DNA from 2 places in the Burkholderia sp. YHN3-13 genome. Region 2 is predicted to be linked to the other one. Evidence: predicted binding sites of a transcription regulator. Region 2 holds the regulator's gene; the other holds the start of a gene.
The links. Region 2 encodes LexA, which represses DNA repair genes until DNA is damaged. Its sites were predicted from a motif close to ACTGTATNNNNATACAGT; they were not measured.
Positions count from the first base shown of each region.

Region 1: imuA (translesion DNA synthesis-associated protein ImuA) is a predicted target of LexA. The motif match lies at 2,746-2,763, and genes of this name have one in related genera.

Region 1 covers NZ_JBVVNQ010000006.1:50,086-66,018, reverse strand. The annotation lists gene AC0KUR_RS16025 (ABC transporter substrate-binding protein) at 1-797, shown strand, start outside; gene AC0KUR_RS16020 (ABC transporter permease) at 937-1,833, shown strand; gene AC0KUR_RS16015 (ABC transporter ATP-binding protein) at 1,835-2,629, shown strand; gene imuA (translesion DNA synthesis-associated protein ImuA) at 2,777-3,484, shown strand; gene AC0KUR_RS16005 (Y-family DNA polymerase) at 3,417-4,913, shown strand; gene AC0KUR_RS16000 (error-prone DNA polymerase) at 4,920-8,135, shown strand; gene AC0KUR_RS15995 (GntR family transcriptional regulator) at 8,447-9,181, shown strand; gene nagA (N-acetylglucosamine-6-phosphate deacetylase) at 9,305-10,408, shown strand; gene AC0KUR_RS15985 (SIS domain-containing protein) at 10,401-11,408, shown strand; gene ptsP (phosphoenolpyruvate--protein phosphotransferase) at 11,424-14,006, shown strand; gene nagE (N-acetylglucosamine-specific PTS transporter subunit IIBC) at 14,094-15,863, shown strand.
Region 2 covers NZ_JBVVNQ010000008.1:150,387-166,319, forward strand. The annotation lists gene AC0KUR_RS19695 (sugar ABC transporter ATP-binding protein) at 1-531, opposite strand, end outside; gene AC0KUR_RS19700 (sugar ABC transporter substrate-binding protein) at 677-1,627, opposite strand; gene AC0KUR_RS19705 (DUF805 domain-containing protein) at 1,941-2,327, opposite strand; gene AC0KUR_RS19710 (CysB family HTH-type transcriptional regulator) at 2,631-3,557, opposite strand; gene AC0KUR_RS19715 (sulfate/molybdate ABC transporter ATP-binding protein) at 3,633-4,691, opposite strand; gene cysW (sulfate ABC transporter permease subunit CysW) at 4,705-5,646, opposite strand; gene cysT (sulfate ABC transporter permease subunit CysT) at 5,643-6,527, opposite strand; gene AC0KUR_RS19730 (sulfate ABC transporter substrate-binding protein) at 6,649-7,686, opposite strand; gene lexA (transcriptional repressor LexA) at 7,951-8,598, shown strand; gene AC0KUR_RS19740 (hypothetical protein) at 8,625-8,960, shown strand; gene AC0KUR_RS19745 (DUF2939 domain-containing protein) at 8,990-9,694, shown strand; gene AC0KUR_RS19750 (universal stress protein) at 9,778-10,275, opposite strand; gene nodI (nodulation factor ABC transporter ATP-binding protein NodI) at 10,608-11,522, shown strand; gene AC0KUR_RS19760 (ABC transporter permease) at 11,535-12,368, shown strand; gene AC0KUR_RS19765 (hypothetical protein) at 12,406-12,828, opposite strand; gene AC0KUR_RS19770 (permease) at 12,925-13,983, opposite strand; gene mnmH (tRNA 2-selenouridine(34) synthase MnmH) at 13,980-15,107, opposite strand; partial or broken gene AC0KUR_RS19780 (LysR family transcriptional regulator) at 15,177-15,933, opposite strand, start outside.

The sequences.
Region 1 (15,933 bases), on a different contig from region 2:
ACGGCGACGACAAGCTCAAGTGGGAATACCAGAGCGCGCAGGGCAACACGGGCACGGCCGCGCAGATCGCGCGCAAGTTCGTCGGCGACCAGCCGGACGTGATCGTCGCGATCGCGACGCCGGCCGCGCAGGCGGTCGTCGCCGCGACGAAGAGCGTGCCGGTCGTCTATTCGGGCGTCACCGATCCGGTCGCCGCGCAGCTCGTGAAGGGCTGGGGCCCGTCGGGCACCAACGTGACGGGCGTGTCCGACAAGCTGCCGCTCGATCGCCAGGTCGCGCTGATCAAGCGCGTCGTGCCGAATGCGAAGACGGTCGGCATGGTCTACAACCCGGGCGAGGCGAATTCGGTCGTCGTCGTGAAGGCGCTCAAAGAGATCCTCGCGAAGCAGGGGATGACGCTGAAGGAAGCCGCCGCCCCGCGTACCGTCGACATCGGCCCGGCCGCGAAGAGCCTGGTCGGCAAGGTCGACGTGATCTACACGAATACCGACAACAACGTCGTGTCCGCGTACGAAGCGCTCGTGAAGGTCGCGAACGAAGCGAAGATCCCGCTCGTCGCCGGCGACACCGACAGCGTGAAGCGCGGCGGCATCGCGGCGCTCGGCATCAATTACGGCGATCTCGGCCGGCAGACGGGCAAGGTCGTCGCGCGCATCCTGAAGGGCGAGAAGCCGGGCGCGATCGCGTCGGAGACGAGCAGCAACCTCGAACTGTTCGCGAACACGGGCGCGGCCGCGAAGCAGGGCGTCACGCTGTCGCCGGATCTCGTCAAGGAAGCGAAGACGGTCATCAGGTAAGCCGCGGCACGCGCGCCGCGCTTGCCGGCCCGATCCGGGCCTCGACGACATCGCCGGACGGGCGGCTCCCACCCGGGGCCGCCCGTTCGCTTCGCCCGGCCGTACACGTCCGGCCGGGAAGCAACAGGATTTCCCCACCATGTCTCTGTTCTCGTTTCTGGGCGCACTGGAGATCGGCCTGATCTTCAGCCTCGTCGCCCTCGGGGTGCTGATCTCGTTCCGCATCCTCAACTTCCCCGACCTCACCGTCGACGGCAGCTTTCCGCTCGGCGGCGCCGTCGCCGCGACGCTGATCTCGGCCGGCTACGACCCGTTCACGTCGACGCTGCTCGCGATCGTCGCGGGTGCGCTGGCCGGCTTCGTCACCGGCTGGCTGAACGTGCGCCTGAAGATCATGGATCTGCTCGCCAGCATCCTGATGATGATCGCGCTCTACTCGGTGAACCTGCGGATCATGGGCCGCCCGAACGTGCCGCTGATCTCCGAGCCGACGCTGTTCACCGTGCTGCAGCCGGACTGGATGCCCGACTACGTGCTGCGCCCGGCGCTGCTCGCGATCGTCGTCGTGGTCGCGAAGCTCGGCCTCGACTGGTTCTTCTCGTCGCAGCTCGGCCTCGCGATGCGCGCGACCGGCGCGAACCCGCGGATGGCGCGCGCGCAAGGCATCGCGACCGGCCGCGCGACGCTCGCCGGGATGGCGCTGTCGAACGCGCTCGTCGCGCTCGCCGGCGCGCTGTTCGCGCAGACGCAGGGCGGCTCGGACATCTCGATGGGGATCGGCACGATCGTGATCGGGCTGGCCGCCGTGATCATCGGCGAGACGCTGCTGCCCGCGCGCCGGCTCGTGCTGACGACGCTCGCGGTCGTGCTCGGCGCGATCGTCTACCGTTTCTTCATCGCGCTCGCGCTGAACAGCGAATTCATCGGCCTGAAGGCGCAGGACCTGAACCTCGTGACGGCCGCGCTCGTCACGCTCGCGCTGGTGCTGCCGGCGACGCGCAAGAAGCTGTTCGCGCGCAAGAACGGAGGAGCATGACATGCTGTCCGCACACGATCTCAAACTCACGTTCAATCCCGGCACGCCGATCGAGACGCGCGCGCTGCGCGGGCTGTCGCTCGAGATTCCCGATGGCCAGTTCGTCGCGGTGATCGGCTCGAACGGCGCCGGCAAGTCGACCTTCCTCAATGCGGTCAGCGGCGACCAGCCGGTCGATGCGGGGCGCATCGCGATCGACGGCGCGGATGTGACGCGCAAGGCCGCGTGGGACCGCGCGCACCTCGTCGCGCGCGTGTTCCAGGATCCGATGGCCGGCACCTGCGAGGCGCTGACGATCGAGGAGAACATGGCGCTCGCGATGGCGCGCGGCGTGCGGCGCGGCTTTCGCGCCGCGCTCGACCGGCCGTCGCGCGAACTGTTCCGCGACAAGCTGCGGCTCCTGAACCTCGGCCTCGAGAACCGGCTGACCGACCGGATCGGGCTGCTGTCCGGCGGCCAGCGGCAGGCCGTGAGCCTGCTGATGGCGTCGCTGCGGCCGTCGCGGATCCTGCTGCTCGACGAGCACACGGCCGCGCTCGACCCGAAGACGGCCGCGTTCGTACTGGAGCTGACCGCGCGCATCGTCGCCGAGAGCAAACTGACGACGATGATGGTCACGCACAGCATGCGGCAGGCGCTCGACTACGGCGACCGCACGGTGATGCTGCACCAGGGGCAGGTCGTGCTCGACGTGTCGGGCGATGCGCGCAAGGGGCTCGACGTGCCGGACCTGCTGCAGATGTTCGAGAAGGTGCGTCACGAGCAGCTCGACGACGACGCGCTGCTGCTCGGCTGACGGGCGGGGCCGGCCGGCGTGCGATGACCTGACGCGCGCGCCGGCCTCCTCCCGGCTTTCCTCTGACGAAAACCGGTTTCGCACCGGTGCTGTGCGACGCGGGCGCATTGCCATATACTGTATATCCATACAGTTGTGGGTGGCGTCATGCTCGCATCCTCCATTTCTCCCGAATCCCTTCATCCGTCGCTCTGGCGCGGCTCGCAGCTCGCGCGCGGCGGCCCGCGCACGATCGAGACCGGCTTCGCGCCGCTGTCGGCCGAATTGCCGGGCGGCGGCTGGCCGGTCGGCGGGCTCGTCGAACTGCTGGCCGCGCAGCCGGGCTGCGGCGAGATGCGGCTGCTCGCGCCCGCGCTGGCCCGTACCGTCAGTGCGCGGCGTCCGCTCGCGCTCGTCGCGCCGCCGCAATCGCCGCATGCGACCGCGCTCGCCAGTCTCGGCGTGCCGGCCGACGCGCTGCTGTGGCTGCGCGCCGGCAGCCGCACCGATGCGCTGTGGGCCGCCGAGCAGGCGCTCCGGACGGGGTGCTGCGGCGCGCTGCTGCTCTGGCAGGATGCGCGGCCCGATGCGCTGCGGCGCCTGCATCTCGCGGCCGCGCGCACGGGCGACACGCTGTTCGTGATGCTGCGCCCGCTGTCGGCCGCGCGGCAGCCGTCGCCGGCCGTGCTGCGCGTCGCGCTGTATCCGGTGCCGGGCGGCGTGTCGCTCGACATCGTCAAGCGGCGCGGCCCGGCGCGCGGCGAGCCGCTCGTGCTCGACCTGCCGTCGCCCATCGTGGAGAGCCGCTATGCGCGTCTTGCTCGGCATCCATCTGCCGCGCCTGCCGCTCGACGTGTGCGTCCCGCCGCCGTCTGACGCAGCGGCCGGCGAGGCCGGCGACGCAGGCTGTGCTGTGCTCGAGCAGGGCGTCGTGCTGATCGCCGATGCGGCCGCGCAGCGGCAGGGCGTGCGCGCGGGCATGAAGCGCGGCGGCGTGCTCACGCTCGCGCCCGAGACGCAGCTCGTCGAACGCGATCCCGCGCGCGAGGCCGATGCGCTGCGCGCGGTCGCGCTCGCATTGCTGCGTTTCTCGCCGTGCGTCGCGCTCGACGACGAAGCCACGCTGATCGTCGACGTCGGCCCGAGCCTGCGGCTGTTCGGCGGCCTGCCGTCGCTGTGCCGCCAGGTGCGCGCGACGCTCGCGGCGCTCGGTTATGCGGCGCGCCTGTCCGCCGCGCCGACCGGGCGCGGCGCGTGGCTGCTCGCGCGCACGTCGGCGCGGGCGCGTCTCCGGCGCCGCGTTGCGCGCCCGGCTTCGCTCGTCCGTTCGCTCGACCGGCTGCCCTGCGTGCTGCTGCCCGATGCGCGCCCGTACGCGGGCTGGTTCGACGGCCTCGGCTGCCGCACGCTCGCCGATCTGCGCGGTCTTCCGCGTGCGGGGTTGCAGCGTCGCTGCGGCCCCGCGCTGCTGGCCGCGCTCGATCGTGCGTACGGCGACGCGGTCGAGCCGCTCGCGTGGATGGCGGTGCCGCCCGTGTTCGACGTGCGGCTCGAATTGCCGGAGCGCGTCGAATACGCGGAAGCCGTGCTGTTCGCCGCGCGGCGGCTCGTCGTGCAGCTGTGCGGCTGGCTGGCCGCGCGGCAACTGTCGCTGGCCGCGATGACGTTCGATCTCGAGCACGAGCGCGGCCGCCAGGCCGTGCCGCCGACGCCGCTCGAACTCGCGTTCGCCGCGCCGGTGCGCGACGAAGCGCACTTCATGCGGCTGCTCGGCGAACGGCTCGCGCGCGTCGAGTTGCCGGCCGCGGTGATCGCGGTGCGTCTGAAGGCCACGCGCGTCGAGTCGGTCGCGCCGCCGGCCGACGATCTTTTTCCCGAACCGGGCGGTACGCGGGAAACCCGCGAGCGGTTGCTCGAGCTGCTGGTCGCGCGGCTCGGCGCGGAGAACGTGCTGCGCGCGGCGCCCGTCGCCGATCACCGACCCGAGGCCGCGAACCGCTGGCTGCCGCTCGATGTGCAGGCGGGCAAGCCGGCCGGCGGGCCGCCGGCGGTGCCGCCGAGGCCCGCGTGGCTGCTCGCCGAGCCGCTGCCGTTGCTGGTGCGCGAGAACCGGCCGGTATTCCATACGCCGCTGAGAATGATGTCGTCGGTGGAGCGGATCGAGGCCGGCTGGTTCGACGGTCAGTTCGCCGCGCGCGATTACCACGTCGCGCAGGACGAAGCCGGTGCGTGCTACTGGGTGTTCAAGGAGCGGGCGGGGAGCGAGGCCGAGCCGCGCTGGTTCCTGCACGGCTTGTTCGGGTGAACGGAGATGGTTGCGGATTTCAGTGGGTTGCCCGATTACGCGGAGTTGTTCTGCCGCTCGAACTTTTCGTTTCTGCATGGCGCGTCGCATGCGGAAGAACTGGTCGAGCGTGCGGCGGAACTCGGCTATCGCGGGATCGCGATTACCGACGAGTGCTCGCTCGCCGGTGCGCCGCGCATGCATGTCGCCGCGCAAGCGAAAGGGCTGCCGCTCGTCATCGGTTCGTACTTCGACGTCACGCCGGACGACGTCGCGCCCGGCCACGATCCGGGCCCCGGTGCGTTCGGGCTCGTGTTGCTCGCGCAGAACCGCGAGGGGTACGGCAATCTTTCGGAGCTGATTTCGTGGCGGCGGATGGCGTCGCCGAAGGGGACTTACACGCTGACGTCGCGGATGCTGTCGGCGCCGCCTGCGGAGTTTGCCCACTTGCGCGGGATGCCCGACTGCTTCGCGATTCTCGTGCCCCTGTATCCGGTACGCGCGGACGTGCTCGATGTGCAGGTCGCGTGGTTTCGCGTGACGTTCGGCGCGCGCGCGCGGCTCGGGCTCGTGCAGTTGCAGCGTGCGCTGGACGGCGCGCAGCGCGACGAGATTCGCGAGGCGGGCGAGCGGCGGGGCGTGCGTATCGTCGCGCTGGGCGACGTGACGATGCACCGGCGCTCGTGCAAGGCATTGCAGGACGTGATGACGGCGATTCGCGTCGGGATGCCGGTGTCGGAATGCGGTTATGCGCTGGCGCCGAATGCGGAACAGCATTTGCGTTCGCGCGGGCGGATCGCGAAGCTGTTTTCGCCGGACGAGATCGCGGAGACATGCGCGATGTTCGATGCGTGCGATTTCGAACTCGATTCGCTGCGCTACGAATATCCGGACGAGATCGTGCCTGAAGGTCATACGCCGACGAGTTATCTGGAGCAGGAAACCCGGGCGGGCGCGCGCCGTCGCTATTCCGGGGAACCGCCGGAGCACGTCCGGGAACGGATCGACTACGAGTTGGCGCTGATCGCGACACTGAGTTACGAGCCGTTCTTCCTGACTGTCTACGACATCGTCAAGTTTGCACGTAGCCAGAACATCCTGTGCCAGGGGCGTGGTTCCGCGGCGAACTCGGTTGTTTGCTATTGCCTCGAGATCACCGAAGTCAGTCCCGATCAGAGCACGATGCTGTTCGAGCGTTTCATCAGCGCGGAGCGCGGCGAGCCGCCCGACATCGACGTCGATTTCGAGCATCAGCGCCGCGAGGAAGTCATTCAGCATATCTATCGGAAATACGGCGAGAATCGCGCCGCGCTCGCGGCAGCCGTGTCGACCTATCGCCCGCGCGGCGTGCTGCGCGAAACCGGCAAGGCGCTCGGCGTTGATCCGATGTTGATCGATCGCGTCGCGAAAGGGCATCGCTGGTTCGACGGCAGCCGCGACCTGTTGCAGCAGTTCGCGACGACCGGGCTCGATCCCGAAACGCCGCTGATTCGCACATGGGCCGAGCTGGCGGGGCGATTGCTCAACTTTCCGCGTCACCTGTCGCAGCATTCGGGCGGTTTCGTGATCAGCCGCGGCAAGCTCACGCGGCTCGTGCCGGTCGAGAACGCGGCGATGGACGGGCGGCGCGTGATTCAGTGGGACAAGGACGATCTCGAATCGCTCAAGCTGATGAAGGTCGACGTGCTCGCGCTCGGCATGCTGTCGGCGTTGCATCGGGCGTTCGACCTGCGCACCGCATGGCGCGGGCCGGCGGAGGACGGCGAGCCGTTCACGCTGAAACACATTCCACAGGACGATGAGGAAACCTACGACATGATCTGCCGCGCCGACACGGTCGGCGTGTTCCAGATCGAATCGCGCGCGCAGATGTCGATGCTGCCGCGTTTGCGCCCGCGTGATTACTACGATCTGGTCGTGCAGGTATCGATCGTGCGGCCTGGCCCGATTCAGGGCGGTGCGGTGCATCCGTATTTGCAGCGGCGCAGGATCGTGGCCGGCGAAGAGGAGGGCGAGGTCACGTATCCGAGTGATGCGCTCGAGGAGGTGCTCAAACGCACGCTCGGCGTGCCGATCTTCCAGGAACAGGTGATGCAGATCGCGATCGTCGCCGCGGGTTTTACGCCTGGCGAAGCCGATGACTTGCGCCGCGCGATGGCCGCATGGAAGCGCAAGGGCAATCTCGAGAAGTATCACGACAAGATCATGAGCGGGATGCTCGAGCGCAACTACACACGCGAATTCGCCGAGCAGATCTTCGAGCAGATCAAGGGCTTCGGCGAATACGGCTTCCCCGAAAGCCACGCCGCCAGTTTCGCGAAACTGGCGTACGCGAGCAGCTGGCTCAAATGCCACGAACCGGCGATCTTTCTCGCCGCGCTGCTGAACAGTCAGCCGATGGGCTTCTATCCGCCGTCGCAACTCGTGCAGGACGCGAAGCGTCATCGCGTGAAGGTGCTGCCGATCGACGTGACGCAAAGCAACTGGGAGGCGTCGCTCGAAGCGCTCTCCGGCCAGCTGCCGCCCCACGGCCAGCCGGCCGTGCGGCTCGGCCTGTCGCTCGTGCGCGGCCTTGGCGAAGCCGCCGCGCGCCGGATCGAAGCCGCGCGCGCCGCCGGCCCGATCGACAACGTCGATACGCTCGCGCGCCGCGCGCAGCTCGAACGCCGCGACCTCGAAGCGCTCGCCGCGGCGAACGCGCTCGCGACGCTCGCCGGCCATCGCCGCGACGCGCTGTGGCAGGCTGTCGCCGCGGCGCCCGAGCGCGACCTGCTCGCCGCCGCATCGATCGACGAAGCGGAGCGGCCCGCGCTCGGCGCGCCGTCGGAAGCCGACGACATCCTCGCCGACTATCACACCACCGGCCTCACGCTGAACCGCCACCCGGTCGCGCTGCTGCGGCCCGCGCTGCGTGCGCGGCGGCTGTCGTCCGCGGCCGAGCTGCACGACCGTCCCGACGGCCGGCTCGCGCGCGCGTGCGGGCTCGTGACCGCGCGGCAGATGCCGGGTACCGCGAAAGGCGTGATGTTCATGACGCTCGAGGACGAAACGGGCTGCGTGAACCTGATCGTCCGGCCCGAGCTGCTCGCGCGGCAGCGCCGCGAAACCCTCGATTCGCGGCTGCTCGCGGCGTCCGGCGTGTGGCAGGTCGCGAGCGGCGTGCGGCACCTCGTCGTGCAGCATTTCGAGGATCTGACGCCGCTGCTCGGCGGCCTGCGCACGTCGAGCCGCGAATTCCACTGAGGCCGGCATCGCGCCGGCCTGCTCGGCAGGTGCATACCAGTTGGACTAATTGGTTCTATTTCGGTCTTATATCCGCGTCCGAAATCTCGCCGGGTCATGCCCTCGAACTGTCCCCTTGCATACCACCTCGGGTAAATCCCTATCCCGCACTGCTTTGTAAACAAAGGCTTTGCCGGCACTAAAACGCTTGCCGGGCAAGGCTTCCGGCGATTTCCGCGATGCTAATACCAGTTCGTTGACTGGTATTATGGTGGTTATATAATGCGTTCACTTTCGACGGTCCGAGATCGTCGTCCGACACCCGGAGGCACATGGAAACCGGCTGGTCCGAACTGGCGCCCGATCCCCTCGACGACACGCCGCTCTATCTGCAGCTCGCCCGCAACCTGGCGAGCGCGATCCACGGCGGCGCGTGGCGGGCCGGCGAGGCGCTGCCGTCGGAGCGGTTGCTGTCGGTGTCGGTCGGCGTATCGCGCATCACGGCGCGTCGCGCATTGGCGCTGCTGGTCGAGCAGGGGTTGATCAAGCGGGCGCGCGGGGCGGGCAGTTTCATCACGCCGCGCGTGGCCGATCCGCTGTCGCGTCTGGTCGGCTTCACCGCGAAGATGCAGCAGCGCGGCTTCGTGCCCGATTCGGTGTGGCTGTCGCGCCGGCTGCGCGCCGCGAGCCGCGACGAGATCACGCATCTCGGCCTCGCGCCGGGTGCGACGGTGGCGCGGCTCGAACGGCTGCGCCGCGCGGACGGCATCGTGATGGCCGTCGAGCACTCGACGCTGCCGGCCGCGGTGGTGCCCGATCCGCAGGCGCTCGGCGCGTCGCTGTACGAATACCTCGAAGCGCGCGGCATGATCGTCGTGCGCGCGCTGCAGCACTTTCGCGCGGTGAACGCGACGCGCGAGATCGCGAAATGGATGGCGGTAAAGCCCGGCGCGGCGCTCCTGGTGATCACGCGCATCGGCTACGGTGCCGACCAGCGCGCGATCGAAGTGACCGAAACGTATTGCCGCGACGACTATTACGACTTCGTCGCCGAACTGAAACGCTGACGCGCGAGACTGCGCGCGCATCGCGCGCGATCGCGATGGAACGCAATCGCGCGCGATGAATCGCAACGAATTGGCAAATCGCGACGCGGACGCCCGCGTCACCAGATCATCAAGAGAAACGTCATGCTGACTGGCAACATCCTCACCCCCGACGGCTGGATTCACGGTTCGCTCGATAGCGAGAACGGCCGCATCACCACGCTCGACGGCGCGCCCGTCGATCCCGCGACGAACGACGCGCCGTACATCCTGCCCGGCTTCATCGACCTGCACGTGCACGGCGGCGGCGGCGCCGACGTGATGGAAGGCGGCGACGCGATCGAGACGATCGCGCGCACGCACGCGCAATTCGGCACGACGAGCCTGCTCGCGACGACGATGACCGCGCCGCGCGACGAACTGATGCAGGTCGTCGCGAACCTCGGCACCGTCGCGCGTACCCGCACGCCGGGCGGCGCGCGCGTGCTCGGCGTGCACCTCGAAGGGCCGTACATCAACCCCGGCAAGCTCGGCGCGCAGCCCGACGCGGCCGTGTCGGCGGTGCTCGACGAAGTGCTGAAGTACCTGTCGATCGCGCCGATCCGCGTGGTCACGCTGGCACCGGAAATCGCGGGCCACATCGAGATCATCGGCGAGATGGCCGCGCGCGGCGTGCGCGTGCAGCTCGGCCACTCGCTCGCGACCTACGACGACGCGGTCGCCGCGCTCAAGCACGGCGCGTGCGGTTTCACGCACCTGTTCAACGCGATGTCGCCGCTGCACCACCGCAACCCGGGCCTCGTGGGCGCGGCGCTTGCGCACGCCGAATACGCGGAAATCATCCCCGACCTGCTGCACGTTCACCCGGGCGCGATTCGGGCCGCGCTGCGCGCGATTCCGCGCCTGTACGTCGTGACCGACAGCACGTCGGCCACCGGCATGCCCGACGGCGAATACCGGCTCGGCAGCCAGCACGTGACGAAGTGCCTCGGCGGCGTGCGGCTCGCCGACGGCACGCTCGCCGGCAGCACGCTGACGATGGACCAGGCGCTGCGCAACCTCGTGTCGCTCGGCCTGCCGATCGCCGACGTGTCGAACCGGATGTCGCGCTACGCGGCCGATTACCTTGGCGTCGCCGATCGCGGCCGCCTCGAGCGCGGCGCATGGGCCGATCTCGCGGTGTTCGACCGCGACCTGAACCTCACCGCGACCTACGTCGAAGGAGAATCGATTGTCGAATATGCTTAAGGAAGCGCGCGAGTCCGCCCAGGTCGTCGCCGCGCAGATCGCCGACACCACGCGCGTCGAAGCGCTCGCCGGCCAATTGCTCGATCACCCGCCGGCCGTCGCGCTGACGGTCGCGCGCGGCAGCTCGGATCACGCCGCGAGCTATTTCGCGAGCCTGACGATGAGCCGCCTCGGCGTGCCGGTCGCGTCGCTGCCGATGTCGGTCGCGACGCTGCAGCAGGCGCCGCTGAAGGTGCAGGACCAACTCGCGATCGCGTTCTCCCAGTCGGGCAAGAGCCCCGACCTCGTCAACACGATGGCCGCGCTGCGCGAAGCCGGCGCACGCACCGTCGCCGCCGTGAACGTGCTGCCGTCGCCGCTCGCCGACGCATGCGAGCACCAGTTGCCGTTGCTTGCCGGCCCCGAACTGTCGGTCGCCGCGACCAAGAGCTATATCGCGATGCTGTCGCTGTCCGCGCAGATCGTCGCCTACTGGCAGCGCGACGCCGCGCTGATGACCGCGCTGCGCGGGCTGCCCGACGTGCTCGCGCAGGCCGGCCGGCTCGACTGGTCGCAGGCCGTCGCCGCGCTCGCCGGTATCGAGCGGATGATCGTCATCGGCCGCGGCCTTGGCCTCGCCATCGCGCAGGAAGCCGCGTTGAAACTGAAGGAAACCTCCGGCATCCAGGCCGAGGCATTCTCGAGCGCCGAAGTCCGGCACGGCCCGATGGAGCTGATCGACCGCGATTATCCGCTGCTCGTGTTCGCCCCGCCCGGGCCCGAACAGGCCGGCCTGCTGCAGCTCGCCGACGACATGCGCGCCCGCGGCGCCGCCGTGCTGCTCGCGGCGCCCGCCGGCACGCCCGGCGCGACGCTGCCGCTCGCGCAGTCCGCCCATTCGGCGCTCGACCCGATCACCGCCATTCTTTCGTTCTACGTGATGGCGGCGGATCTCGCCGTCGCGCGCGGCCGCAATCCCGACACGCCGCGCCACCTGAACAAAGTCACCGAAACGCACTGATAGCCGAGACAGCCGATGAGACGCGCCGAGGAGTCCCAGTTGAAGAGCCCCACCCCCGATCAGATCGTCCTGCTTAGCCCCTTGACGGGGCCGATCGTCGCGCTGGCCGACGTGCCCGATCCGGTGTTCTCCGGCGGGATGTTCGGCGACGGCATCGGCATCGACCCGCTCGCGGGCCGGCTCGTCGCGCCGTGCGCGGGCGTCGTGTCGCATCTCGCGCGCACGGGCCACGCGGTGACGATCACGACGCCGCAAGGCGCCGAAGTGCTGCTGCACATCGGCATCGACACCGTCGAGCTGAACGGGCAGGGCTTCATCGCGCACGTCGAGGCCGGCGCGCGCGTCGAAGCGGGCACGCTGCTGATCGAATTCGACCAGGATGCGGTGGCGCGCAGCGCGCATTCGCTCGTGTCGGTGATCGCGATCGCGAACTCCGACGCGTTCGAGGTCGTCGCGCGCGCGAGCGGCTTCGCGACGGCCGGCGAGACGCCGCTGCTCACGTTGCGCGGCAAGGGCGACGCGGCCGTGCAGGCCGCGCAGACCGGTGCGGCGGCGCAGAACGAAGTGCGCCGCGAGATCGTGCTGGCGCAGCCGGGCGGCCTGCATGCGCGGCCGGCCGCGCGGGCGCGCGAAGCCGTGCGCGGGTTCGACGCGACCGTCGACGTGCTGTTCGACGGCCGCAAGGCATCGATCGCGAGCGTCGTCGGCCTGCTCGGCCTCGGCGCCGGCGAAGGCGCGACGGTCGAACTGGTCGGCCGCGGCGCGCATGCGCAGCAGGCGGTCGACGCGGTCGAGCACGAGCTGCTGCGCGAAGCGCACGGCGAAGTGGAGGAAAAGCCGGCGCGGATGACGTCGCCCGTGCCGCGGACGATTGCGCGCAGCACCGGCGCACCGCTGGACCCGAACACGCTCGCGGGCGTGTGCGCGGCGCCCGGCATCGCGGTCGGCGCGCTGGTGCGTCTGGACGATGCGGACATCGTGCCGCCCGAACAGGCCGCCGGCACGCCGGCCACCGAAAGCCGCCAGCTCGACCAGGCGCTGAAGGCGGTCGACGCCGAACTCGACGAAACGGTGCGCAATGCGTCGGCGCGCGGCGCGGTCGGCGAAGCGGGCATCTTCGCGGTGCATCGCGTGCTGCTGGAAGATCCGACGCTGATCGACGCGGCGCGCGACCTGATCAGCCTCGGCAAGAGCGCGGGCTTCGCGTGGCGCGCGACGATCCGCACGCAGATCGACACGCTGTCGAAGCTCGACGACGCGCTGCTCGCCGAACGCGCGGCCGACCTGCGCGACATCGAGAAGCGCGTGCTGCGCGCGCTCGGCCACACGAACGGCGCCGCGCGTACGCTGCCCGACGAGGCCGTGCTCGCGGCCGAGGAATTCACGCCGTCCGACCTGTCGTCGCTCGATCGCCAGCGCGTGACCGCGCTCGTGATGGCGCGCGGCGGCGCGACGTCGCACGCGGCGATCATCGCGCGGCAGCTCGGCATTCCGGCACTGGTCGCGGTCGGCGATGCGCTGTACGCGATCCCGGACGGCACGCAGGTCGTCGTCGATGCGAGCGCGGGCCGGCTCGAACACGCGCCGACCGCACTCGACGTCGAGCGCGCGCGGCACGAACGCCAGCGCCTGGACGGCGTGCGCGAGGCGAACCGGCAACTGGCCGGTGCGGCCGCCGCGACGGTCGACGGCCGCGCGATCGAGGTCGCCGCGAACATCGCGACGCTCGACGATGCGAACACCGCGGTCGACAACGGCGCCGACGCGGTCGGCCTGCTGCGCACCGAGCTGATGTTCATCCATCGCCAGGCCGCGCCGACGGTCGTCGAACACCAGCAGAGCTACCAGTCGATCGTCGACGCGCTGCAGGGCCGCACCGCGATCATCCGCACGCTCGACGTCGGCGCGGACAAGGAAGTCGACTACCTGACGCTGCCGCCCGAACCGAACCCGGCACTCGGCCTGCGCGGCATCCGCCTCGCGCAGGTGCGCCCCGACCTGCTCGACGATCAATTGCAGGGCCTGCTCGCGGTGAAGCCGTTCGGCGCGGTGCGCATCCTGCTGCCGATGGTTACCGACGCCGGCGAACTCGTGCGGCTGCGCAAGCGCATCGACGAATTCGCGCGCGCGCAGGGCCGCACCGAGCCGATCGAGGTCGGCGTGATGATCGAGGTGCCGTCGGCCGCGCTGCTGGCCGACCAGCTCGCGCAGCACGCGGATTTCCTGTCGATCGGCACCAACGACCTGACCCAGTACACGCTCGCGATGGACCGCTGCCAGGCCGACCTGGCCGCGCAATCCGACGGCCTGCATCCGGCCGTGCTGCGCCTGATCGACATCGCGGTGCGCGGCGCGGCGAAGCACGGCAAGTGGGTCGGCGTGTGCGGCGCGCTCGGCGGCGATCCGCTCGCGGTGCCGATCCTGGTGGGCCTCGGCGTGACCGAACTGTCGGTCGACCCCGTATCGGTGCCGGGCATCAAGGCGCGTGTGCGCCGTCTCGATTACCAGTTGTGCCGTCAGCGCGCGCAGGACCTGCTCGCGCTCGATTCGGCACAGGCGGTAAGGGCAGCAAGCCGCGAGGTCTGGCCGCTCGACTGAACGTCGGCGGCAGGTTCGTGGCCCGTATGACGACGAAAGCAATCAGCGCAACGACGATTAACGAAGAGACAAGGATTGGAGGACTGAATGAACGGGAATCCGTTTCTGAAAATACAGGGCCTGGGCCGGGCACTGATGCTGCCGATCGCGGTACTGCCGGTCGCCGGCATCCTGCTGCGACTCGGCCAGCCGGACGTGTTCAACATCAAGATGATCGCCGACGCCGGCGGCGCGATCTTCGACAACCTGCCGCTGCTGTTCGCGATCGGCGTGGCGGTCGGGTTCGCGAAGGACAACAACGGCGTGGCGGCGCTCGCGGGCGCGATCGGCTACCTGATCGAAACCGCGATCATGAAGGACATCGATCCCAAGCTGAACATGGGCGTGCTGTCCGGGATCATCGCGGGTGTCGTCGCGGGCCTGCTGTACAACCGCTACAAGGACATCAAGCTGCCGGACTACCTCGCGTTCTTCGGCGGCAAACGGTTCGTGCCGATCATCACGGGGCTGGTGTGCGTGGTGCTCGGCATCGTGTTCGGGTACGTGTGGCAGCCGGTCCAGCACCTGATCGACGCGGCCGGCCAGTGGCTGACGACGGCGGGCGCGATCGGTGCGTTCGTGTTCGGCTTCCTGAACCGCCTGCTGCTCGTCACGGGCCTGCATCACATCATCAACTCGCTGGCGTGGTTCGTGTTCGGCAACTTCACGCCGCCGGCCGGCGGCGAGATCGTGCACGGCGACCTGCACCGCTTCTTCGCGGGCGACCCGACCGCGGGCACCTTCATGGCTGGCTTTTTCCCGATCATGATGTTCGGCCTGCCGGCGGCGTGTCTCGCGATGCTGCACGAAGCGCCCAAGGAACGCCGCGCGATGGTCGGCGGCCTGCTGTTCTCGATGGCGCTGACGTCGTTCCTGACCGGCGTGACCGAGCCGATCGAGTTCAGCTTCATGTTCCTCGCGCCGGTGCTGTACGTGATCCATGCGGTCCTGACGGGGCTGTCGCTCGCGATCTGCCAGATTCTCGGCGTGAAGCTCGGCTTCACGTTCTCGGCCGGCGCGATCGACTACGTGTTGAACTACGGGCTGTCGACGAAGGGCTGGATCGCGATCCCGCTCGGCATTGCGTACGGCGTCGCGTACTACGGGCTGTTCCGCTTCTTCATCCGCAAGTTCAACATGGCCACGCCGGGCCGCGAGCCGGCATCGGCCGATGCGGCTGCCGAATCGTACGCGTCGGGCGGCTTCGTCGCGCCGGCTGCGGGCGCCGCCGCGACGGCCGCCGCACCGCGCGCGCAACGCTACATCGCCGCGCTCGGCGGCGCGGGCAACCTGTCGGTCGTCGACGCCTGCACGACGCGCCTGCGCCTGACCGTCGTCGATCCGGAGAAGGTCTCGGAACCTGAACTGAAGTCGATCGGCGCGCGCGGCGTGCTCAAGCGCGGCGGCAACAGCGTGCAGGTGATCATCGGGCCGGAGGCCGACATCATCGCCGACGAAATGCGTGCCGCGATCGGCAGCGGCGCGACCGGTGCCGCGTCGGCCGCGCCGGCCGCCGCCGCGCAGCCCGTCACGGGCGCGGCCGCCGGCCCGCTCGATCCGGAGCCGACGCGCTGGCTCGCGGTGTTCGGCGGCGCGACCAACGTCGCGTCGCTCGATGCGGTGGCGACCACGCGCCTGCGCGTCGTCGTGCGCGATCCGTCGGCGGTCGATCGCGATCGCCTCGGTGCGCTCGACGTCGCGTGGGTGTCGCTCGACACGTTCCACATCGTCTGCGGCAACGCGGCCGCACGTTATGCCGAACAGCTCGGCGCGCGCCTGCCGCCGTCGGCCGGCGGGGCGGCCGCGCAGCCGGCCTGATGCGATGAAACCGGCCCGACCCGCGATGCGGGTTCGGCCGGGCGGTAAAACGAAAAACGGCTTGCGATGT
Region 2 (15,933 bases):
CGGCTCGTCGAGAATCAGCACGCGGCAGTCGCCGATCAGGTTGCGCGCGATCTCGACCATCTGCTGATGGCCGATGCCGAGTGCGCCGACCGGCGTATCGGGATCGACCGCATCGAGCCCGACCTGCGCCATCGCGGCCCGCGCGTCCTCGCGCAGCCGCGCGCGATCGATGATCCCGAAGCGCCGCGGCAGGCGGTTCAGGAACAGGTTTTCGGCCACCGTCAGCGTCGGCAGCAGGTTCAGCTCCTGCATCACCATGCGCACGCCGAGCGCCTCGGCCTGCGTGCGGCTCGCCGGCGCGTAGGCGTGGCCGCCGAGCTGCATCGTGCCGGTGGTCGGATCGACGAGCCCGCCGATGATCTTCGACAGCGTGCTCTTGCCGGCGCCGTTCTCGCCCGTCAGCGCGAGCGCCTGGCCCGCCTCGAGCGTCAGCGTGACATCGGCGAGCACGGGTTCGCCATAGGTCTTGCCGATGCCGGATACGGACAGCACGGGTTGGGCTGAACGGGAGGGTTGGAAGGTCGGTTCCATCGCGATCCTGATTGCGGCCGCGCGCACGCGGCGCGCGGGTATGACGCTCACAAGTGCATGTGCATGCAGTGGCCGTGATCGCGCTCACTCCGGATAACGGCCGCCACGCCGGATTCTTGAGGGCGGCGGCCGGACCGGAGTCGCGTTACTTCGTCACGAGATCCACCGGCGTCTCGACCACGCCGGACATGTCGGCCTGCTTGCGATGCTCGGCGATCGCCTTCAGCGCCGTGTCGATGCCGAATACGGCCTGCTTCGCCGCGTACTGGTCGGCGGTCGCGAGCACGCGGCCGTCCTTCAGCATCGGCTTGATCGCGTTGATGTTGTCGTAGCCGACCACGAGCACCTTGCCCTGCTTGCCGGCCGCGCGCACGGCCGACACGGCGCCGATCGCCATGTTGTCGTTGCCGCACAGCAGCGCCTTCAGGTTCGGGTATTCGTTGAGCATCGCGGCAGCCACCGCATTGCCCTTGTCGATTTCCCATTCGCCCGACTGCACGGACACCACCTTCATCCCGCCCGCCTTCATCGCGTCCTGGAAGCCGGCCGTGCGCTGCTGCGCGTTGGTCGTCGTCGACACGCCTTCGACGATGCCGACCTGGTCGCCCGCCTTCAGCCGCTTCGCGAGGTAGTCGCCGATCTTGCGCGCCCCCTTGCGGTTGTCCGGGCCGACGAACGGCACGTTCAGGTTCTTCGACTTCAGCACGTCGGGATCGAGCCGGTTGTCGATGTTCACGACGACGATGCCCGCATCGACGGCTTTCTTCACGACCGGCACGAGTGCCTTCGAATCGGCCGGCGCGAGTACGATCGCATCGACCTTCGACACGATCATCTGCTCGACGATGCGGATCTGGTTCGCGGTGTCGGTCTCGTCCTTGATGCCGTTGGTGATCAGGTCGAACTGATTCGCGTTGTGCTTCTGGTAATCCTTCGCGCCGGTTTCCATGGTCAGGAAGAACTCGTTGGCGAGCGACTTCATCACGAGCGCGACCTTCGGCTTGGCCGCGGACTGCGCGTGGACGGCCGGGGCGGCGGCGACCGCGACGGCGGCGAGCGCGGCGGTCAGGAAGCGACGGCGAAAGCGGACATTCATACACATCTCCTGGCGACTGGCCCGTCGGGCCGGACTGTTGTTTTAATGTGAGCAAACGTTTGCGCCACACTACCCGGGCAATGGCCATCAATGCTGCTATCGGTACCACGGAATGGAAGCGAGGCAGACGGCCGACTGCCTGGCGCGTGCTGTCGTTGACGCGCCACCGCCGGCGGGACGCCGGCGGAGTGAAGGCTATGCTGTACCGATTCGCTTCGCCGCGCAACCTGTCTGATCAATATTTAAGGGTTTATTCGGAGTGTGCGATCGGGCTGCACGACGCGCAAATGCGACAGTCGCGGCTTGCCGCGCATCACGCAGGGTCCTGCGGCGCAGGCGTCGCTTCATCGACCGACGGCGGCTCGCCGAAGCGGTTCGCATGCGGCGTACCGGCGATGAAACCGTTCATCACGAACAACGCGATCGCACCGACGATCGGCACGACGAGCAGCAGCACCCACCATCCCGACTTGTCGATGTCGTGCAGCCGCTTCACGGTAACCGCCAGCCACGACCACGTTGCCACGACGGCGATCGCGCCGGCGACGAGCACCACTGCCAGCGGCAGATCGTCGTCCGGTGAGCCGCGCGAACCGGCATCGAGGAACGCGCCGATCAACCCGGAAACCAGCGAGTAGATCCACCACGGCAGGCGCTCGGTCCGGCCTTTGAAGGAAAAGAGAAACCATGTCGGATTCATTGCTCGCCCCTTCGTCGTGCGGCGTGAACGCCCGCCATCAGACCATGCACGCGCATTGAATCATATCTTCCGAATCATGGCCCGGCCGGGAGGCCGAAACCGGATCGACGCGTTCGCCCGTGCCGTTTCTGGTTGTTCTGTCGGCAGGAGAACGCATGCTGAACGCCGCATCCGGCGAAGGGCCCGGCCGGGAGCGGCGGGCACAGCCGATGGTTCGATGAATCAGGTCATCGCGCCGGCGGCCATTTCGCCGCCGCCGGATGTTCGGTGCCGTGCGCGCACGGCGCGCGAGGCGCGCAACCGTCAAACGGCTTCGCGCAACAGCCCCGCGATTTCCGCTTCGTTCAGGTGCGGCGCGAACATCTCGATCAGCCGATACGCATAGGCGCGCAGGAACGCGCCCTTGCGCAGCCCGACGCGCGTCGTGCTCGCCTCGAACAGGTGCTGCGTATCGAGCGCGACGAGCCCGGTGTCGCGCTGCGGATCATAGGCCATCGCGGCGACGACGCCGATCCCCATCCCGAGTTCGACGTAGGTCTTGATCACGTCCGCGTCGATCGCGGTCAGCACGACGTCCGGCACGGCGCCCGCCTGCGCGAAAGCCTGGTCGATGTGCGAACGGCCCGTGAAGTCCTGGTCGTACGTGATGATCGGATACTCGGCGATTTCCTCGAGCGTCAGGTTCTCGCGGCCGACGAGTGGATGCCCCTTCGGCACGACGACCGTGTGATGCCACGAATAGCACGGGAACGTCACGATGTCCGGATAGCGGTCGAGCGCCTCGGTCGAGATGCCGAGATCGGCTTCGCCGTTCAGGATCATCTGCGCGATCTGCTGCGGGCTGCCCTGGCGCAACGCCAGATGCACCTTCGGGAACACCTCGGTGAACTGCCGGATCACCTTCGGCAGCGCGTAGCGCGCCTGCGTGTGCGTCGTCGCGACGACGAGGTGGCCGCTGTCCTGGTCGGCGAACTGGCGCGCGACGCGGCGCAGGTTCTCGGCGTCGAGCAGCATCCGCTCGATCAGCTGGTGCACCGCCTTGCCGGGCTCCGTGAGCCCCGTCAGCCGTTTGCCGCGCCGAATGAAGATGTCGACGCCCAGTTCATCCTCGAGATCCTTGATCTGCTTCGACACGCCCGACTGCGACGTATACAGCACGTTCGCGACTTCCGTCAGGTTCATGTTCTGGCGCACCGCTTCGCGCACGAACCGCAATTGCTGAAAATTCATGGGTATGCCTCTTAGGCTGTCGTTGTTTGATTGTCGATTCGGAGCATGTCCCGCCCCCTGCCCTGTATTGTCTCGTCAACGCGTGGGAAAGACACGCACCGCGCGCGGCACGGCCGTCGCACCGTCGCCGACCTGCAGCGACAGCGCACGCCATGCATCGCGATCCAGTTCCGCCTCGAGCGCGCCGCCCGCGCGCGCCTCGAGCTCCACGCGCACCGAACCGCCGAGCGGGATCACGCGGCGCACGTCCACCGCGATGCCGTCCCGGTGCCCTTCGCCCGCCGGCCACAGCTGCAGGTCGTGCGGTCGCACGTAGGCATTCGCGGGGCCGGCGAAATCGGCGTCGACCTCGATCGGCGCGGCCGCGCCCTCGGCCACGAAGCCGCGCCCGGCCACCGTGCCCGGCAGCCGGTTCGCCGCGCCGAGGAACTCGTACACGAACGCGCTTTGCGGATGATCGTAGACGTCCTGCGGGCTGCCGACCTGCTCGACGTGGCCGCGATTCAGCACGACGATGCGGTCCGCGACTTCCAGCGCCTCCTCCTGGTCGTGCGTGACGAAGATCGTCGAGATGTGCAGGTCGTCGTGCAGCCGGCGCAGCCAGCCGCGCAGCTCCTTGCGGACCTTCGCGTCGAGCGCGCCGAACGGCTCGTCGAGCAGCAGCACCTTCGGCTCGACCGCGAGCGCGCGGGCGAGCGCGATACGCTGGCGCTGGCCGCCGGACAGTTCGGACGGATAGCGCTGCGCGAGCCAGTCGAGCTGCACCAGTTTCAGCAACTCGTGCACCTTCTCGCGGATCACGGCTTCCGACGGCCGCTCGCGGCGCGGCTTCACGCGCAGCCCGAACGCGACGTTCTCGAATACGGTCATGTGGCGGAACAGCGCGTAGTGCTGGAACACGAAGCCGACCTGGCGGTCGCGCGCGCCGACCGACGCGACGTCGAGCCCCTGCAGCACGACCTGGCCGGCGTCCGCGTGCTCGAGGCCCGCGATCACGCGCAGCAGCGTGGTCTTGCCGCAGCCGGACGGCCCGAGCAGCGCGACCAGCTCGCCCGGCGGAAAGTCGAGCGAGACGTTGTCGAGCGCCGTGAAATCGCCGAAGCGCTTCTGAAGGTTACGGACGGTGATACCCATTCTGGTTGCCTCTTTACGATTTCGACGAAACGGCGGCGGGGCCGGCATGTGCGGGCGCGGTGTCGCTCGCGCCGGCCAGTTCGGCGGCGAGATGACGCTCGGCGATCAGCTTCAGCGCGAGCGTGACGAGCGCGAGCAGCGCGAGCACCGACGCCACCGCGAACGCCGCCGCGAAGTTGTATTCGTTGTACAGGATCTCGACGTGCAGCGGCATCGTGTCGGTCTGGCCGCGGATATGGCCCGACACGACCGACACCGCACCGAACTCGCCCATCGCGCGCGCATTGCACAGGATCACGCCGTACAGCAGGCCCCACTTCACGTTCGGCAGCGTCACGCGGCGGAAGATCTGCCAGCCCGACGCGCCGAGCACGCGCGCGGCCTCCTCCTCGTCGGTGCCTTGCGCCTGCATCAGCGGGATCAGCTCGCGCGCGACGAACGGGAACGTGACGAAGATCGTCGCGAGCACGATGCCCGGCACCGCGAAGATGATCTGCACGTCGTGGTTCTGCAGCCACGGCCCGAGCCAGCCCTGCGCGCCGAACAGCAGCACGTACACGAGGCCCGAGATCACCGGCGACACCGAGAACGGCAGGTCGATCAGCGTCGTCAGCAACGCCTTGCCGCGGAATTCGAACTTCGCGATCGCCCACGACGCGCACACGCCGAACACGAGGTTCAGCGGCACGGCGATCACGGCGACGGTCAGCGTCAGCTTGATCGCCGACCACGCGTCGGGATCGGCCAGCGATTCGAGATAGAAGCCGACGCCCTTGCGCAGCGCCTCGACGAACACCGCGGCGAGCGGCACGACGAGGAAGAACGCGAGGAACGCCAGCGCGATGCCCGTGAGCAGCCAGCGCACGACGCGCGACTCGCTGACGGGATCGAGCCGTTTCGTGGCGCGCACGGCCGGCGACGGGGTTTTCAGCACGACGGTGGCCTCCTGGCTCATTGCTGGCCTCCTGCCGCGACGGTGGCGGGCGCGGGGCCGCTTGCGCCCTTGCTCGTCCGCCGCTGCAGATACCACTGCAGCGTGTTGATCAGCAGCAGCATCAGGAACGACACGACCAGCATCACGACCGCCAGCGCGGTCGCGCCCGCGTAGTCGTACTGCTCGAGCTTCGTGATGATCAGCAGCGACGTGATCTCGGATTTCATCGGCACGTTGCCGGCGATGAAGATCACCGAGCCGTATTCGCCGAGCGCACGCGCGAACGCGAGCGCGAAGCCGGTGAGGAGCGCCGGCAGCACGGCCGGCAGCACGACGCGGCGGAACGTGAGCCAGCGCGACGCGCCGAGGCATGCGGCCGCTTCCTCCTGCTCGCGCTCGAAATCCTCGAGCACCGGCTGCACGGTGCGCACGACGAACGGCAGCCCGATGAAGGTCAGCGCGACCAGCACGCCGGCCGGCGTGAACGCGATCTTGATGCCGAGCGGCGCGAGATACTGGCCGACCCAGCCGTTGGTCGCGTAGACGGCCGCGAGCGAGATGCCGGCGACCGACGTCGGCAGCGCGAACGGCAGGTCGACGATCGCATCGACGAGGCGCTTGAACGGGAACGTGTAGCGCACGAGCACCCACGCGACGAGGAAACCGAACACGGCGTTGATCAGCGCGCCGCCGAGCGCGGCCGAGAACGTCAGCCGGTACGACGCGAGCACGCGCGGCGACGTGACGGCGGTGACGAACTGGTCCCACGACAGCGTCGCGGTCTTCAGGAACGTGGCGGCGAGCGGGATCAGCACCACGAGGCTCAAATAGGCCACCGTGATGCCGAGTGTCACGCCGAAACCGGGCAGCGCGCTCGGCTTGCGAAAGGTGTACGTCGTCATCGGATGCTCTTGCTGGGTCGATGCTGCTCACGGGTCCGACGCAAACGCCGGCGCAGTGAATCGCGCCGGCGGGCCGTCGGGGAGGCGGCGCGCTGCGTGGCGCGCCGCTGTCGTTATGGCGTTACTGCGGCTTGTAGATCGAGTCGAACACGCCGCCGTCCGCGAAATGCGTCTTCTGCGCATTCGTCCAGCCGCCGAACGTGTCGTCGACCGTGTACAGCTTCAGCTTCGGGAACTGCTTCGTCAGTTCCGCCGGCACGTTCTTCGAACGCGGCCGGTAGTAGTTGCGCGCCGCGATCTCCTGGCCCTGCGGGCTGTACAGGAAGTTCAGGTACGCTTCGGCCAGCTTGCGCGTGCCCTTCTTGTCGACCACCTTGTCGACCACCGCGACGGGCGGCTCGGCCAGGATGCTCACCGACGGCACGACGATCTCGAACTTGTCGGTGCCGAATTCCTTCACCGACAGGAATGCCTCGTTTTCCCACGCGATCAGCACGTCGCCGATGCCGCGCTGCACGAAGCTCGTCGTCGCGCCCCGCGCGCCCGAATCGAGCACGCCGGCGTTCTTGTAGAGCTTCGTGACGAATTCCTTGGCCGTCTGCTCGTTGCCGCCCGGCTTGTGCACCGCGTACGCCCATGCCGCCAGGTAGTTCCAGCGTGCGCCGCCCGACGTCTTCGGGTTCGGCGTGACGATCGAGATGCCCGGCTTGGTCAGGTCGTCCCAGTCCTTGATCCCCTTCGGATTGCCCTTGCGCACCAGGAACACGATCGTCGACGTGTACGGCGACGCGTTGTCGGGCAGGCGCTTCTGCCAGTCCTTGTTCACGAGCCCCTTGTTCGCGAGCGCGTCGATGTCGTACGCGAGCGCCAGCGTGACGACGTCGGCCTGCAGGCCGTCGAGCACCGAGCGCGCCTGCGCGCCCGACCCGCCGTGCGACTGCTTGAAGTTGACGGTCTCGCCCGTCTTCGCCTTCCACTCCTTGCCGAACGCCTGGTTGAAGTCCTGATACAGCTCGCGCGTCGGGTCGTACGACACGTTCAGGAACGTCGTATCGGCCCGGGCATGCGTCGCGACGCCCAGCGCCGCCGCCGCGCCCAGCGCGAGTGTTGCGATCAGGCGGCCCACTCCGCCCACCAGCCCCGTATTGCGCTTCGCCATCCTTGGTTCTCCAGTGTTGTCGGTATTGCGATGTCGGGCCAGTCTAGCGAACGGGTTACATGATTAAAAATAATCGTTCCTCATTTTTTAATACTCAAAAGTGCTAACGCAGACGGGACGGACGGTTGCGGCAGATAAACCGCCGTCGGGGCGTCGCAAAATCACGCCGGAACCGGCGCGATCGCGTCGAACCTCACGTAACACTTGAAATTCGCGAAGTACTGTATAAAAATACAGCTCACTGTCTATCCATACAGTTGAGCCATGACCAAACTCACCGCCCGTCAGCAGCAAGTGTTCGACTTGATCCGTCGCGCGATCGAGCGCTCCGGATTCCCGCCCACCCGTGCCGAGATCGCGGCCGAGTTGGGCTTCAGTTCGCCGAATGCGGCCGAGGAGCACCTGCGCGCGCTGGCGCGCAAGGGCGTGATCGAGCTGGCCGCCGGCGCGTCGCGCGGCATCCGCCTGCTCGGCATCGACGACGCCCCGCATCAGTTCACGCTGCCGCACGCCGGCCTGATGCAGCTGTCGCTGCCGCTCGTCGGCCGCGTCGCGGCCGGTAGCCCGATCCTCGCGCAGGAGCACATCTCGCAGCACTACGCGTGCGATCCCGCGCTGTTCACGAGCAAGCCCGACTACCTGCTGAAGGTGCGCGGCCTGTCGATGCGCGACGCCGGCATTCTCGACGGCGACCTCCTCGCCGTGCAGAAGCGCACGGAGGCAAAGGACGGCCAGATCATCGTCGCGCGTCTCGGCGACGACGTCACGGTCAAGCGCCTGATGCGCCGGCCTGGCGGTCTCGAGCTGATCGCGGAGAACCCGGATTACGAAAACATCTTCGTCAAGGCCGGCAGCGCGGAGTTCGCGCTGGAAGGCATCGCCGTCGGACTGATCCGATCAGGCGAACTCTGACATTCCGTCTCGCTGAGGAGAACATCATGGAACGCCTTGCCCGTCTGCTGCCTTTCCGTCAATTCGGCCGCCTGCGTCATCTGCGCGGCCGCACGCCCTGCGCACCGCTGTCCGCGGCCGCGCCCGTGCAAGAAGAAGTCGCAGTCGAACGGCAGGCGTCCCTGCTGCCGTCGGCGCTCCCCGCGTTCGCGCGGGTATCGCTGAACGCCGGCCTGAATCATGCGGAACCCGCGCGCCGGGCGCCGGTGCGCGTCTATCACGGCCGTTCGCGGCTGATCATGGTCGGCACGATCGACGCCGTATGCCGGATGATCGACCGCTGCATCGCGGAGGAACGATCGGCTACGCCGGGTGGTCTCTGATTGCGGAACATCCCCGCACCGGAGGCAACGTGACTGGATCGTCGGGCCGCGCATGGCGGCTCAAGCCCCTGCTGATCGTCGTGCTGGCCGTCGCCGTCGTGGCGGCGGTCGGCTACGCGTACGCGTCGCCGTACGTCGCGCTCGGTCGCCTGAAATCGGCGATCGACGCGCGCGACGCGCAGGCCATCAGCGAATACGTCGATTTTCCGTCGCTGCGCATCAGCCTGAAGCAGCAGGTGACTGAAGAGTTGATGCGCCGGATCGACGCGGTGAAGAAGAACAATCCGTTCGCGGTGATCGGCGCGCTGATCGGGTCCGCACTGATCGGCCCGCTGGTCGATGCGTACGCGACGCCGGAGGGCGTGGCCGCGCTGATGAGCGGATTGCCGCCGCGCGGCAATCCGGGCGAGCGTCCGCCCGAATGGTCGAATCAGCCGCAAGTCGATGCGTCAGCCGACACGCCCGCCCGTCCGGCGCCGGCGAGCGCCGCCGGCCCCGTCAGCAACGCGGCCGCAACGGCTGCGTCATCACCCGCATCCACGTCTGCCGCGCCGGCCAGCGCGGGCGATGCAACGCATCCGCCGCATCAGCAGCAAACCAGCGCGGGATACCGGAATATCGATGAATTCGTCGTCACGTACCAGCGCACCGCCGACGGCACGCGCTATGCGGCGATATTCCACCGCTTCGGCCTGTTCTCGTGGAAATTGTCCGCGATCGACCTGCACGCGTAGCAGGCTGCGCGGTACCCGCACCGCTGATGCAGCGGCGCCCGACCGGCTCGCAGCGCCGGTCGGGCCGTCATCGCATCATTCGATCATTTGCCGTTCGCGATGGCCGCTTCACGCTCGCGCGCGATTTCTTCCTTCTGCTCCTGCGCGGACGAACACGCCACCAGGATGCTGCAGTTCACGCGATCGAGCAGCTGCGTATTGCCCGACCCCATCCACCATCTCGACAGCCCGCTGCGGCACCGGTGGCCGACGACGACGAGATCGACCTTCAGTTCCGTCGCGAGATTCGCGATTTCGTCGATCGGATAACCGAATGCGAAATGGCCTTCGGCCTGCACGCCGCGCTCACGCAGCCAGTTCACGCCTTCCTGCAGGATTTCCCGCGCGGTTTCCTCGAACCGGCCGCACGCGACGTCCGTCAGCAGACCTGCGCTTTGCGCAATGCTCGAACGCATGTCGACAACCGACAGCAAGTGCGTCTCCGCCTTCAGGTCCATTGCGAGATTGGCACCGCAGCGCAGTGCCTTGCGCCCTTCGAGCGTGCCGTCGTAACACAGCAAAATCTTGTTGTAACTGGCCATGAAACCTCCCTATCGCGACAACGAGCCTACGCATTCATCATGGTGCGCCGCAATTCAGGATGCAAGGGATGGAAAACGCTGATTCGCCCCGCTCGGCGCGTGCGCGATGATGCAGTGCACGATCGGTGCCCGCATGCATCGCACCGTGCAGGCATGCCCTGAAGAGACGCAGCCGATGCACTAGAATGGCCCGTTCGTACTCCAGCGGGCCATCGCCACGCCGGCGTCGCGCGCTTCGGTCATGCCCGTGTGACACGCATTCGCGCGATCCGTTCGCTTGCCGGCCACGCATCGGATAGCCACGCGCGCCCGCTTACAACGACAACATGCCCATGTCCGTCGCACCGATCGATTTCCGCAACGTCGAAAAACGCTATGGCGACAAGCTCGTCGTCAACGGCCTGTCCTTCAACGTGCAGGCCGGCGAATGCTACGGCCTGCTCGGCCCGAACGGCGCCGGCAAGACCACCACGCTGAAGATGCTGCTCGGCCTCGCGCATCCCGATGCCGGCACCATTTCCCTGTGCGGCGAACCGGTTCCGTCGCGTGCGCGGCATGCACGCCAGCGCGTCGGTGTCGTCCCGCAGTTCGACAATCTCGACCCCGACTTCACCGTCCGCGAGAATCTGCTCGTGTTCAGCCGCTATTTCGGGATATCGGCGCAAGCCGCGCGCGCACTCGTACCGCCACTGCTCGAATTCGCGAAGCTCGAGAGCAAGGCCGAGGCGAAGGTCGGTGAACTGTCGGGCGGCATGCGGCGTCGCCTCACGCTCGCCCGCGCGCTCGTCAACGATCCCGACGTGCTGGTGCTCGACGAACCGACGACGGGCCTCGATCCGCAAGCGCGGCACCTGATGTGGGAGCGCTTGCGCTCGCTGCTCGCGCGCGGCAAGACGATCCTGATCACGACGCACTTCATGGAAGAAGCCGAACGCCTGTGCGACCGGCTATGCGTGATCGAGGAAGGCCGCAAGATCGCCGAGGGCGCGCCGCACGCGCTGATCGAATCGGAGATCGGCTGCGACGTGATCGAGATCTACGGGCCGGATCCGGCCGCGCTGCGCGACGAGTTGTCGGCATTCGCGAAGCGCACCGAGATCAGCGGCGAGACGCTGTTCTGCTATGTGAGCGACGCGGAGCCGCTCAGCGCGAGACTCAAGGGTCGCACGGGGTTGCGCTATCTGCACCGCCCGGCCAATCTGGAAGATGTATTCCTGCGGCTCACGGGCCGCGAAATGCAGGACTAGGACTGATCGATCATGGACGTGCGCAACTATTCCGCCGCCACACCGTCCGCGCCTTCGCGCGAATCACGCTTCGCGATCGCGATGCCCGCGAACGCCACCAACTGGATTGCCGTCTGGCGCCGCAACTATCTCGTCTGGCGCAAGCTCGCGCTCGCATCGATGTTCGGCAATCTTGCCGATCCGATGATCTATCTGTTCGGGCTGGGTTTCGGGCTCGGCCTGATGCTCGGCCACGTCGACGGGGTGTCGTATATCGCGTTCCTCGCGGCCGGCACGGTCGGGTCGAGCGTGATGATGTCCGCGAGCTTCGAGTCGATGTATTCGGGTTTCTCGCGGATGCACGTGCAGCGTACCTGGGAAGCGATCATGCATACGCCGCTCGCGCTCGGCGACATCGTGCTCGGCGAGATCGTCTGGGGGGCCAGCAAGGCGATGCTGTCGGGGGTTGCGATCATGCTGGTCGCGGGTGCGCTCGGCTATGCGCGATTTCCGTCGATGCTCGCGGCGCTGCCCGTGATCGCGCTCGCGGGCCTCGCGTTTGCCAGCGTCGCGATGATCGTGACGGCGCTTGCGCCGTCCTACGATTTCTTCATGTTTTATCAGACGCTCGTGCTGACGCCGATGCTGCTGCTGTCGGGCGTGTTCTTCCCGATCACGCAGTTGCCGCCGGTCGCGCAGCACGCCGCCCAGGCGCTGCCGCTCGCGAACGCGGTCGAACTGATCCGGCCCGCGATGCTCGGCCGCCCGGCAACCGACATCGCGTTGCACGTCGCGGTGCTCGCCGGCTACGCGGTCGGCGGATTCGTGCTGTCCGCGTGGCTGTTCCGGCGGCGGATGATGCGCTGACGGCCGGCGCACCAGGCGCCGGTCTGATGCGACGACGTTACTCGTCGTCGTCGCTCCACGGGATCTCGACGTCGGTCAGGAACGCGACGGTCGCGAGCGGGCCGCCTTCCTGGCGACCGAGCTTGCCGTCCGCGCGGTGCCATTCGACGCGGAACTGCGTACCCGGATCGTCGGCCACCAGATAGACCGAGCGCAGCTCTTCCTTGTCGGCCTCCTCCACCGGGCCGTCGAACGACACCAGCATCTTCTGCGGCCACACGCCGTTGACGGGATCGTAAATGCGGTCGCCCTGCGGAATGTCGATGCTGGCCTCGACGCCGATCGTTGCGGAGGCCTCGATGATCATCGTGCCGAGTGCGTTCAACACGGCAGTCGCCCGCGCGGAATTGGCCTGGCGGATCGCGAGATCGCCGCGCGTCAGCGCCTTTTCGAGTCGAGGATGAATCTTCGGTTGGGTCATGCGTTTTCCTGTTTGCTTCTTGTAAAGGGCACCGCACGGGTGAAGCGGCGGCGCCGGATGAATATGAATACGGCTATCGCACCGGGCCTGCGCGCGTCAGAACCCGAGCGCGAGCGCGAACAAGCCGCTCACGATCCCGAATACGACAACGAGCGTCGCGACGATCGCCAGCATGTACGGCTTGAACGAGCGCGCGAGCATCGCGAGCGACGGCACGCTGATCGGCGGCAGCGTCATCAGCAGCGCGGCGGCCGGGCCGACACCCATGCCGAGCGACAGCATCGCCTGGATGATCGGCACCTCGCCGGCCGTCGGGATCACGAACAGCATGCCCGCGACCGCGAATGCGACGATCCAGCCGAGATGATTGCCGATGTCCGGGCCGATATGCGGGAACAGCCATGCGCGCGCGGCGCCAAGCAGCAGCACGAGCACGATGTATTCGGGCACGAGTCGCACGGCCATGCGCGCGAGCAGCTTCACCCAGCGGACGAACGGATTGCCGGCCGCGGCCTGCTCGGCCGCCAGCGCGGCGAGCTGCGCATCGTCGATGCTGCGGTCTTCAGGCCGCGCGATGCGGTTCAGCAGATAGCCGATCCCGAACACCATCGCGATACCGAGCACGAGGCGCAGCGCGCTCCAGTGCCAGCCGAGCACGAAACCCATGAACACCAGCGCGGCCGGGTTCAGCACCGTGTTGCCGAGCCAGAACGCGACCGCGCCGCCCGGCGACGCATGGCGTGCGCGCAGCCCCGCGACGACCGGCGCCGCGCAGCACGTGCACATCATCCCGGGCAGCGACAGCAGGCCGCCCGCGGCAACGCTGCCGAATCCGGTCCGGCCCAGCACGCGCGCGACCCAGTGCGCGGGCAGCAGCGCCTGCACGGCCGAGCCGAGCAGCAGGCCGAGCACCATCGCCTGCCAGATCGCCTTGCCGTACGCCCAGGCGTAGTCGAGCGCGGCCTTCAACGACGGCTCGGGGGCGCTCGCCGACGTGCCCATCAGGATCGACTGGCCGATCGAATGGTGCTCGGCGGCGACGAACGCCTTGTTGTAGTACGGAAACCATTTCACATAGAACAGTCCCGCGACCGCGATCAACAGGAAGGTCATCCAGCCGAGCGCCGGATTGGGTTGGGTGCGTGTGGTCGTCATCGTGTAGTCGTCGATTGGTCTTTGTCGGTTTTGGATTGCGTGCCCGCGGCAAGCGCGGCCGATGCGGGCAACCCGGCTCGCGCGAGTTCTGCCAGCAGCGTGCGCGCCTGATCGCGCACGTCGGCGGCGTTGGGCCGGAACGTGAACGTCAGCGCCCGGTTCGGCTTGTTGTAGACCGCGCGGTAGGTTCGTGCGTAGGCGGGATCGTAATGCCTGTCGATCAGTTCGGTGAACAGTTCGGCGCGCGCGTTCGCATCGATCAATGCCTTCCAGTGCGTCACCTGTTCACGGCTATGCAGGCCGATCAGCCGATGAAGTTGCGCCTTGAACGCGTCCGGTTCGTCGAACAGGTGCGCGTAATCGTCGAGAAGGAACGCGATCCGTTCGTCGTGCGCCGCCTCGACATGTACCCACGGGCCGGCATGAAACGCTTCGATCAGCGCGATCGGCAACTGCACGAGCCCGATCCTGCGGCTTTCCGATTCGACGAACACCGGCCATTCGGGGTCGAAACGTGCAAGCGTTTCGACGAGCCCCGAATCGAACCCCTTCTGCGCGGGCTGCGGCTTGCCCGGCAGCGCGCCGAGCAGCGAGCCGCGATGGCACGCGAGCGCCTCGAGATCGAGCGTCTGTGCGCCTACGTCGCGCAATGCGTTCAGCAGGCGCGTCTTGCCGCAGCCGGTATGGCCGACGAGCGCGATGTAGCGAAAGCGCGTCGGCAGCGAATCGAGCGTCGCGCACACCGACTGGCGGTACGACTTGTACCCGCCGTCGAGCTGGCGCGCCTTCCAGCCGATCAGGTTGAACCAGGTCGTCATCGAGCCCGAGCGCTTGCCGCCGCGCCAGCAGTAGATCAGCGGCCGCCAGTTGCGCGGCCGGTCGGCGAACGTCGTGTCGAGATGGCGCGCGATGTTGCGCGCGACCATCGCCGCCCCGACGCGCGTCGCCTCGTACGGCGATACCTGGCGGTACATCGTGCCGACGAGCACGCGCTCCTCGTTGCTGAGCACGGGCGCGTTCAGCGCGCCGGGGATATGATCCTCGGCGAACTCGAGCGGCGTGCGCACGTCGATGATCTCGTCGAACTCGCCGGCGCGATCGAGGGTGACAATCAGGTTCTTCAATTTGGCGTCGAACAGGGGCGATGCGGCTCGAAGAGCCGCATGGGCACGGAAGGCGGATTGACGATTATCTCACGGCCGGCGTCTCGGGCCGCGCTCGGCCGTCGGCGGCGTCGATGCAACCCGCATCGCGTCGACGAGGTGGTCGCGGAACGCACGTACCGACGCGGGCAGATCGCGCCCCGCCATCGTCTGCACCTGGATGCTGCGCTCGCGCAGCTGCGGGTTCGTCACGGGCACGACGACGAAACCGTCCGCATCGAAACGGTCGCGTACCGACAGCAGCCCCGTGAACATCACCGCCCCCGTGCGCCGCGCGTAGCCCCGTACATCGCCGCCGTGTTGTTGCTCGTCAGTTCGGGCTCGAGCAGCAGCCCGTCGAGCGCGCACGCAATGTCGATCAGCTGGCGCACCGTCGTGCCGGCCTCGGGCAGCACATGCGCGTGCCGCGCGACATCGGCGAGCGACACCGCGTCGCGCGTCGCGAGCGGATGATCGTGCCGCACCAGCGCGAAGACCGGCGCGCGCTCGGTATGCTCGACGCGCACGCCCTTCTCCGGTGCAAGACTGAACGTCAGCGCGATGTCCGCATCGCCGTCGCGCACGCGCCGCGTCGCTTCCGCCGGCGACACGACCCACATGGTGAAATCGACGCCCGGGTGGCGCGCCTTGAAGCTTGCGAGCGCGCCGGGCAGAAAATCGATCGCGAACCCTTCGGAACACGCGATCTTCAGCAGGCTGCCGTGCAGCGCGTCGAGGCCGCCGATGTCCTTCATCACGTGCTCGGCTTCCAGCAGGCTGCGCTGCGCGAACGCCAGCAGCCGCTCGC